DNA from 3 places in the Halomonas shantousis genome. Region 3 is predicted to be linked to each of the others. Evidence: predicted binding sites of a transcription regulator. Region 3 holds the regulator's gene; each other region holds the start of a gene.
What was found. The regulator PhoB, encoded in region 3, activates phosphate uptake and scavenging genes when phosphate is short. The targets are predictions, from matches to a motif close to TGTCATANNNNTGTCANA.
Positions count from the first base shown of each region.

Region 1: the regulator PhoB is predicted to act here: its motif matches at 1,500-1,517, upstream of pstS (phosphate ABC transporter substrate-binding protein PstS).
Region 2: the regulator PhoB is predicted to act here: its motif matches at 1,691-1,708, upstream of ACYQ12_RS04840 (DUF6482 family protein).

Region 1 covers NZ_BAAIER010000002.1:1,398,882-1,402,156, forward strand. Annotated here, with positions in the region: gene ACYQ12_RS06905 (Bcr/CflA family multidrug efflux MFS transporter) at 1-562, shown strand, start outside; gene ACYQ12_RS06910 (sulfite exporter TauE/SafE family protein) at 555-1,280, shown strand; gene pstS (phosphate ABC transporter substrate-binding protein PstS) at 1,651-2,697, shown strand; gene pstC (phosphate ABC transporter permease subunit PstC) at 2,839-3,275, shown strand, end outside.
Region 2 covers NZ_BAAIER010000002.1:887,537-890,811, forward strand. Annotated here, with positions in the region: gene dnaB (replicative DNA helicase) at 1-1,070, shown strand, start outside; gene ACYQ12_RS04835 (hypothetical protein) at 1,137-1,436, shown strand; gene ACYQ12_RS04840 (DUF6482 family protein) at 1,756-2,058, shown strand; gene hemH (ferrochelatase) at 2,283-3,272, shown strand.
Region 3 covers NZ_BAAIER010000002.1:80,811-84,085, reverse strand. Annotated here, with positions in the region: gene phoR (phosphate regulon sensor histidine kinase PhoR) at 1-1,033, opposite strand, end outside; gene phoB (phosphate regulon transcriptional regulator PhoB) at 1,036-1,725, opposite strand; gene ubiA (4-hydroxybenzoate octaprenyltransferase) at 1,848-2,735, opposite strand; gene ACYQ12_RS01025 (chorismate--pyruvate lyase family protein) at 2,766-3,236, opposite strand.

The sequences.
Region 1 (3,275 bases), 1.3 Mb from region 3:
TCGCGAGGCGATGGGGTATATCTTCGCCGTTTCGATGTCGTTTGCCGGCATGTTCGCTTTCATTACCGGCTCGCCCTATCTCTATATGCAGCATTACGGGCTTTCGCCGGCTGCCTATCCCTTCGTGTTCGGCGCCAACATTCTGGTCATGGCAGGCTCCAACCGCCTCAACATCCGCCTGCTCAGATCGCATTCGCCGCAGCAGAATCTGCTTCTCGGGCTCGGCATCCAACTGGCGGCGGGAGTGGCCCTGGTCACGATCTTTGCGCTGGGAGCAGACTCGCTGGTCAGCGTCGTGCCATTGATGGTGCTGTTCGTCGGCATGCAGGGGCTTATCAGTCCCAATGCCATGTCCGCCATGCTGGATCATTTTCCGCGCATGAGCGCTACCGCCACGGCCTTGCAGGGAAGTGTGCAGTTCACCAGCGGGGCGCTTGCCGGCGTGCTGGTCGGCGCCTTCGAGGTGGCCAGCGCGTGGCCGACGGTGCTGACCATGCTGGGTGCCACGCTGCTCGGCAATCTCGCCGTACGCGTACTGGCTCGGGGTGCCCTGCATGGCTGAGTTTTTGGGCGTATCGCTGCTGGTCTGGCTGGGGTGTGCCGCCTCGCTGTTTCTGGGCGCCTTCGTGCAGCGTGCCACGGGCTTCGGGTTGGCGGTGATCGGTGCACCCTTGCTGCTGATGCTGGAACCGCGACTGGTACCGGTGGTGCTGGTCATGTTCGGCTTGCTGGTGTCGCTGATGATGGCGGGGCGCTATCGTCACGAGATTCGTCTCGACGCCATCGGCATGGCGCTAGTCGGTCGCCTGCCCGGCAATGCACTGGGTGCCTGGCTGTTGCTGGCCGTGCCCCTGGCAGTGCTCGAACATCTCATTGCCGCTATCGTGCTGATTGCCGTGGCCGTAAGCCTGTTGCGCTTCAGCCTGCCGGTCAACCGGCTCAGCCTGTTTATCGCCGGCGTGGTCTCCGGCGTGTTCGGCACCGTGTCGGGTATCGGCGGGCCGCCCATCGCGCTGCTCATGCACCGCCTGCCGCCGGACAGCGTGCGCGGCAATCTGGCGGCGTTCTTCATCGTCGGCTCGATACTGACCCTGACGGTATTGGCCCTGGCCGGACGCATTCAGCTTTGGCATCTGGCAATGGCGGTGAGCTTCGTGCCGGCGATTCTGGCGGGAAGCTGGGTCGCGGCGCGCATCGCGCACCGGTTGGACCGTCGCACCCTGCAGTATGCTTCGTTGTCGTTATGCACCCTGGCGGCACTGGGGCTGCTGATCGATTGATACGCCACGAATCGGGCATCGTTGCTATTACCGACATCGTCTCCTGGGCTACCGGCATCGCCTCCTGGGCATGTCTCGATGCTGAGCCGGAGCATGATCTGCATAATACCGGGCGGGGTGAGTCCCGCTACTTCCTCGCTGGAATCCAGGCTCTCGTGCAGGCATCTTGCATTGGCGTGGCGCATCATGGTGGCTTGCGTCATGCGACAAATGTACGGCTGACACGAAACTGACATATTTCCTCGTTAACGTGGCCTCCGTAGCAGGTCGATGACCTCCAGGCGAACAGACGGCAGGAAGGCCCCATTCCCAAGAAGGCCCGATGCCCTGTCGCGTACGAAGCAGAGCGGTCCACTGAAGGAGCCATTCCATGTTGAAACATGTTGCAACGACCCTGATTTCCGCGTCCTTGGCGCTGGGCGCCACGGCAGCCGTCGCCGCTGACAGCATTACCGGCGCGGGCGCTACGTTTCCTTACCCCGTTTATTCCCAGTGGGCCGATGCCTATCAGGATGAATCCGGCGTAGGGCTGAACTATCAGGCAATCGGCTCCGGTGGCGGCATTCAGCAGATTACTGCCAAGACCGTGACCTTCGGTGCCTCCGATGCGCCGATGACGCCGGAAGAACTCGACAAGAATGGCCTGGTTCAGTGGCCGCAGATCATGGGTGCCGTCGTCCCGGTGTTGAACGTCGAAGGGATCGAAGAAGGGCAACTCAAGCTCGACGGGCCGACCCTTGCCGATATCTATGCCGGCGAGATTACCCGCTGGAACGATGAGGCTATCCAACAGCTCAACTCCGGCCTTGACCTGCCCGATACCCGCATCACGCCGGTCTATCGCGCCGAGGGTTCCGGTACCAACTTCCTGTTCACCCACTACCTGGCGCAGGTCAGCCAGAGCTTTGCCGATAACATCGGCGAGGGCAAGTCGGTAGCCTGGCCGGTGGGCGTCGGTGCCAAGGCCAACGCAGGTGTGGCCAATCAGGTCGCTCAGACCAATGGCGCGATCGGCTATGTCGAATCTGCTTATGCCGAACAGAATGACATGAACGTAGCGCAGATGAAGAACCAGGCTGGCCAGTTCGTCACTGCCGACACCGAAAGCTTCAAGGCTGCTGCCGCCAATGCCGACTGGCAGAACGCCGAAGGCATGTATCTGGTGCTGACCAACCAGCCGGGCGAGCAGAGCTGGCCGATCGTTGGGGCCTCTTTCATCCTGATGCACAAGCAAGTGGATGATGCCGATGCTGCCCGCCAGGCACTCGAATTCTTCGACTGGGCATTCGCGAATGGTGACGATGCCGCAGCGGAACTCAACTACGTGCCGATGCCTCAGAACGTTGCCGACATGATTCGCAACGATGTCTGGTCGCAGATCAAGGGGCAGGACGGTCAGCAAGTCTGGCAGCAGTAATAAACGCAGAAACATGTCCTTCAAGGCTGCGGGCTCTCTGCCCGCAGCTCTTTTGTATTCAGCCGCTTCGCTTTGCCCGATGCATGGGCTGGCGGATCGAACGAAAGTCACCCTGGGCTGGGTGAACCAAGAGTGATGAAAATGCCTGCTATTGCCGACAATCGCCATCTTCTGAGTGCCAGCGGGAACGAGCTTAAAGCGCTCAAGCGCAACGGCATGATCGATCGCCTGTTCGAGCGCGCGACGCTGTTCTTTGCTCTGCTGGTGCTGATCCTGCTCGGTTCGATCATGATATCGCTGATCGCCTCGGGGTGGCCGGCGCTCTCAACGCTAGGTCTCGATTTCTTCACCACCGATCGCTGGGCGGCGAATATCGAGAGATTCGGTGCATTACCGGCGATCTACGGCACGCTGGTCACCTCGATTATCGCCATCGTCATCGCCGTGCCGGTGTCGTTCGGCATTGCGATCTTCCTGACCGAAATCTGCCCGACGGTATTGAGGCGTCCGTTGGGTACGACGATCGAGTTGCTGGCCGGCATTCCGTCGATCATCTACGGGATGTGGGGCGTCGAGGT
Region 2 (3,275 bases), 810 kb from region 3:
GGAACATTCGCGCCTACACGGATATCGTGCGTGAGCGGGCCACACTGCGCAAGCTGATCCAGGCTGCCAACCAGATCGCCGAAGGTGCCTTCAGCCCTCAGGGACGTCCCGCCGATGAACTGGTCAACGAGGCGGAGCGGCTGGTCTTCCAGATCAGCGAATCGCGACCCAAGTTCGGCGGTCCGGTGGGCATGAGCCAACTGCTCAGCAAGGCCGTCGACCGCATCGATGAGCTTTTCAACATGAAAGGGGAGATGACGGGACTCTCCACGGGCTTCCGCGATCTCGACGAGATGACCTCGGGACTGCAGCCTTCGGATCTGGTCATTATCGCCGGGCGCCCCTCGATGGGGAAAACCACTTTTGCCATGAACCTGGTCGAGCATGCCGTTGTGTCGGGTGACAAGCCGGTGGTGGTGTACTCGATGGAGATGCCCGCCGAGGCTCTGATGCTGCGCATGATCTCGTCGTTGGGGCGTATCGATCAGACCCGCGTACGTACCGGGCAGCTCGAGGATGAGGACTGGCCGCGCCTGACCTCGGCCGTCAACCTGCTCAAGGACAAGCGGCTTTTTGTCGACGATACCCCGGCACTTTCACCCAACGAGTTGCGCTCGCGTACCCGACGGCTGGCGCGGGAAAACGGTGGCATCGGCCTGATCATGATCGATTACCTGCAGCTGATGCAGGTGCCGGGCATGTCCGAGAACCGCACCGCGGAGATTTCCGAGATATCCCGCTCGTTGAAGGGGCTGGCCAAGGAGTTCGCCTGTCCGGTAGTGGCGCTCTCCCAGCTCAACCGCTCATTGGAGCAGCGTCCCAACAAGCGCCCGGTAATGTCCGACCTGCGCGAGTCCGGGGCGATCGAGCAGGATGCCGACCTCATCGCCTTCGTCTACCGGGATGAGGTCTACAATACCGATAACCCCGACAACAAGGGACTTGCGGAGCTGATCATCGGCAAGCAGCGTAACGGGCCCATCGGTACCGTGCATATGGCGTTCATCGGCAAGTACACGCGGTTCGAAGACCTGGCGCCGGACAGTTACGGCCAGCATTTCGGTGAATGAGGCACCTTGAGCCTTCTGGGTGAGCCTCTATAATTCGCCCTCCCAATCATGGTGCAAGGAGACGACATGGCAGGTGGATTTCGACGCGGTAATCGCAAGCGGATGCCCAAGCTGGAAGCCAGGGGGCAGTTGGAGAGCATCGAGCGTGAAGGGCCATTCAAGGAGTGGCTGGGGATGCCCGACCTGTATCGCTTCATGCTGGTCGTGGATGGCGAAACCTACAGCTATCAGACGGAAGATGCCGAGCTTCCCGTGAAAGAGGGTGACCGCGTGGTATTCCGCTATAAGGAGACCAAGGCGGGAAAATGGGTCGACCGTAACTCGCTGGGCGTCGCCATTGATCCGGCGTCCTATCAGCGGGACTGACGCGACACGACGGGATAACCGGCTGCGGTCGGCATCCGGACGGGCGCGTCAGGATTCCTCGCCTGACAGAGCATCGCCCGCATCTTGGCGAAGGGGGAATCTCGCTCGCCTTTCGCGCCCTGCTGTTATCCGCTAACCGGCCATCGCAGCCCACTGATTGCCGGCGGAATCATGCGTGGCGTAAGTTGTCCCTGCAGACAACTTACGCTACACCTATCTGTCAAATGCTCTGTCACCATGCACCAACATGATATTGTCATCTTGGTGCGATAGGGTGTACGCCAAATGAAGGATGGCATCGAACGACATGGAGGGAGTCATGGAAATTACGCAGTTGAAGCGCTTTGTGCAGGAACATGACCATTTCGAGATATGTGTGATCAGTCTCGCGGAAAGCCGCTATTACCAGGTTGAGCTGGAAGATGTGGAAGGCAGGCGTCTCCTCTTGACTCAGCGCGGCAAGCCGATGCTGTTTCGTACGCTTGATGATGTTTATGGCGAGTTGAAATGTGCCGGTATCAACCGTGCCTATCTGGTGCAGCATGTCGCTGGCGATGAAGCTTCCAGCCGGGAGGCGGCCTACCGGGCCCCCTTGTCCTCACGGGTTCCCCTGGCGTTCTAGTCGGCGCCGTATGGCAAGCCGGAACTGGCTTGCCGTTGCTTTCTCCCCTTCTAATTCGTGGTCTCTCACCCCTCTAACCTTGGTCCTCCGGAAGTCTCCCTTCGCTTCACATGCCTTTGATGTGCCGTAAGCGCAAACAAATCTTGACGATAGGATAACCTCATTCTCCTGAGCCCCAGGCGCACTGGTACAATTGCGTCTTTATATTGCACAGGAGAGAGGCCATGACGGCTGTCCGCTATGGCGTGATGCTGGTGAATCTCGGCACACCCGATGCCCCGACGCCGGAGGCGGTAAGACGATACCTGGCGGAGTTCCTTGGGGATCGTCGAGTCATCGATCTGCCGCGGGCACTATGGTGGCCGATTCTGCACGGCGTCATTCTGCGTACCAGGCCCCGCAAGGTGGCCAAGGCATATGCTGCGGTATGGCAGGATGAAGGCTCGCCGCTACTGAGCATCGGGCTTCGCCAGCAGCGTGCGCTGAAAGCTCACCTGGACAAACATGTCGGTGAAGAGATTCCGGTGGAACTGGCCATGACCTACGGCAATCCCAGCATGGAGGCCGCGGGGCTCGCCCTGCGCCGTGCCGGGGCCGAACGGATACTGGTGCTGCCTCTCTATCCCCAGTTCTCGAGCACTACCACTGCCGCAGTGTTCGACCGCCTGGCACGGGCACTGTCGCCCTGTCCGCATCTCCCCGAGTTGCGCTTCGTGCGCGACTATCACGACCACCCGGCTTACATCGGGGCGCTGGCCAATAGCGTACGCGAACACTGGGCTCGTCACGGTGGACAGCGCGGCCGGCTGCTCATGTCCTACCATGGCATTCCCAAGCGCTACGCCGAGAAGGGCGATCCCTATCCTCACCATTGCGAGACCACCAGCCGCCTGTTGGCCGAGTCACTGGGGCTGGAGGAGGGCGAATGGTTCCAGACGTATCAGTCTCGCTTCGGGCGCGAGGAGTGGCTGAAGCCCTACACCGACGAGACCCTGCAAGCGTGGGGAAAGGAGGGCGTGAAGCACGTCGATGTGATGAGTCCTGCTTTCGCCGCCGACTGTCTGGAGACGCTGGAAGAGCTGGAAGTGGAGAATCGCGGCTACTTCGAGAACGCTGGCGGCGTAACCTACCGCTATATTCCGGCACTCAACGATCGTGACGACCATATCGCGCTATTGGCGGAGCTGGTCGAGACGCACACTATGGGATGGTAGTCA
Region 3 (3,275 bases):
GCTTCCAGCGTATGGTGATGGTGCTGTCTTCGGGGGTATAGCGCACGGCATTGAACACCAGGTTGGAGACGGCGCTGCGGATCTCTTGGGCATTGCCGACCAGCAGACGGGCTTCGGTGATCTCCACCTTCACGGCATGGCGCCCCCCCGACAGCGCCAGCGCATCGTCGCGGATGCTGTCCAGCAGCGGTGCCACGGGCAGCGGGGCTGCATTCGGCGGGATATTGTCGTTTTCCAGGCGCGACAGCAGCAGCAGGTCATTCACCAGATTCTGCATGCGCGTGGTCTGTTCTTCCATCTGGGTGAGACCACGCTGCCAGCGGGCCGGCAGCTGATCGGAGTACGCCGAGTAAGTCTCCAGGTAGCCGGCGAGCACGGTCAGCGGCGTGCGTAGCTCGTGGGAGACATTGGCGACGAAGTCGCGGCGCATCTGCTCCAGGCGGTGTAATCGCGAGATGTCGCGGGCCATCACCAGGCGTTCGTTGTCACCGTACAAGGTGATCTGATATTGCAGGATCAGGTCGTCGCGGATCGGCGAGGACAGGGTCAGCGGTTCGCGGTAGTCGCGCTGATTGAAATAGGCGATAAAGCGCGGATCGCGCAGGTAGTTGGTGATGTGCTGGCCACGGTCATGGGCGGCTTGCAGGCCCAGCATCCGTTCGGCGGCGCTGTTCCACCACTCCATGTCGCCGTGGCTGTCGAGCATGACCACGCTGTCGCGCATTGCCTCGGAGGAGTCCTGAACCCGGCGGATGATGTCGCGCAGACGCTCCTGGCTCTGGCGCTGTCCCTTCTGGTACTTGTAGAGCCGATCGAACAGGTCGCCCCACACGCCGCTGCCGGGCGGCGGTTCCTCCTGAACATGGTAAAGCAACCAGACATACAGGGCGCGCAGGTGACGCAGATGCAGGAAAACGTAGAGTCCGAGCCCCGCCGCCACGCCCCAGCCGGGTTCGCCAAGCAGCAGGCCCAGCACGCCCAGGCCGAGCGTCAGGTAGGCCAGGCGCCACAGTTCGTTGGTCCAGTAATGCACGTCTACACCTTGGCGGAGAAGCGGTAGCCGGTACCCCGTACGGTCTGGATCAGATGCTGATGGGCGTCACCCAGCGCCTTGCGCAGGCGCCGGATATGCACGTCGACGGTGCGCTCCTCGACATAGACGTTGCCGCCCCAGACCTGATCGAGAAGCTGGCTGCGGGTATAGGCGCGTTCCGGATGGGTCATGAAGAACTGCAATAGGCGATACTCGGTGGGACCGATCTCCACGGCGCTACCGTGTGCGGAGACCCGATGGCTGGCAGGATCGAGCCGCAGCCCCTCGACCTCGACGGGATCCTCGATGCCCCGCGGCGTGGTGCGGCGCAACACTGCCTTGAGACGGGCCACCAGTTCGCGCGGCGAGAACGGCTTGGTGATGTAGTCGTCGGCGCCGGCTTCCAGCCCCTGAATCTTGTTGTCTTCCTCGCCCTTGGCCGTGAGCATGATGATCGGCAGCTCACGGGTCGTGTCCTCGCGCTTCAGGCGCCGGGCCAGTTCGATGCCGCTGGTGCCGGGCATCATCCAGTCCAGCAGTACCAGATCGGGCTGGTGATCGATCACCATGGCATGGGCGGCCTGGGCATTGTCGGCCTCCAGCACCTGATAATCGGCCATTTCCAGGGCCACGGCGATCATCTCGCGAATGGCGGCTTCGTCATCGACGATGAGAACGGTCTTGGCGGTCATGCACTTGCCTCATGCAAATGGCCGGGATGTGTCGAAGCATCCGGCAATGACAGGATAATGACAATTACACCGTGCTTGTATGACAGTGCCGTGACAACGCTCCGCTCCGACGGCATGGTCGCTTAGCTCCCCTGGGGCCACCAGGAGAGGGCGATGCCTGCAAACACCACCAGCCCTGCCCAGTGGTTGTTGAGAAAGGCCTGGAAGCAGGGCATGCGCTCACGCTGACGAATCAGATAGTGCTGATAAACGAAGATCGCAGCCATCGCCGTCAGGCCCAGCCAGAAGAAGCCGCCCAGTGCGACCCGGACACCGACCCAGGCCAGCAGCGCGAGTGTCAGCGCCTGCAGGAGGCCGATGGCCAGGCGATCCGCCTTGCCCAGCAGTACCGCCGTGGACTTGATGCCGACCTTCAGGTCATCGTCGCGATCGACCATGGCATATTCGGTGTCGTAGGCCACTGTCCAGGCCACGTTGGCCGCCAGCAGCAGCCAGGCTTCCAGGGGCACGCTCTCGCGTACGGCGCCGAACGCCATGGGGATGCCCCACGAGAAGGCGGCGCCCAGCACCACCTGGGGCAGATGGGTGTAGCGCTTCATGAAGGGGTAGATGAACGCTAGCACCACGCCACCCAGCGATAGCAATATGGTGAATGGATTGGTGAAGCACACCAGTACGAAGGCGAGGGCCACCAGGGCCACGAACAGCCCCTTGGCCTCGGCTTCGGTGATGCGCCCCGTGGCCAGGGGGCGTTCCCGGGTGCGCTTGACGTGTCCGTCGAAGTGGCGGTCGGCATAGTCGTTGATCACGCAGCCCGCGGCGCGCATGAGATAGACGCCGACAACGAAGATCAGCAGTGTGGTGCGCTCGGGCACGCCTTCGGCCGCCAGCCACAAGGCCCACAGCGTGGGCCACATCAGCAGCCAGGTACCGATGGGCCGATCGAGGCGCGTCAGGCGCAGAAAATCGGGCAGGCGGGCGAGGCCGCGAGGGCGATAAGCGTCTTCCATGAAGGCCTCCGTAAACAGGACGCCGCCAGTCTAGCGTGAAGGCAGGCCCAGTTCATCCGCCATCCGTGGCAGAAAGAACTCCTGCACCAGCACCCGAAAGTCGCCATGACGAAATTCCGAGCGCCGTCCCCAGAGGCGAGGCGTTTCAGGACAGGCAGAAGCGGCAGTGACGGTGATCGGACCGCGCTGCAGACCCGGCTGACGAAACAGCCACGCGCCCAGCGAGCGCTCTCCGAGCTGCCCCAGACGCTGGCCGCGAAGCGCTGCCAGCGGGGCCAGGGAGCGCGCCATGACCCAGGGGCGCCCGCCGACGCACAGCGCCACTTCACGGCACCAGGCGTGTTGGCTGAACGGAATATGCAGCGCCAGCGCCTCGTCACGCCGCGGCCGGGCCAGGCGCTGCGAGATCAGACGTACCTGGAACGGTTCGGCGGCTGCGTCGACCAGCCGGGTCGTCAGCGAATCGGTCGAGGCCACCCACTGCCACCAGGCATCGCTCATCTCGGGTCGCCAGGCCTTGACGGGACGCCAGCGAAGCGG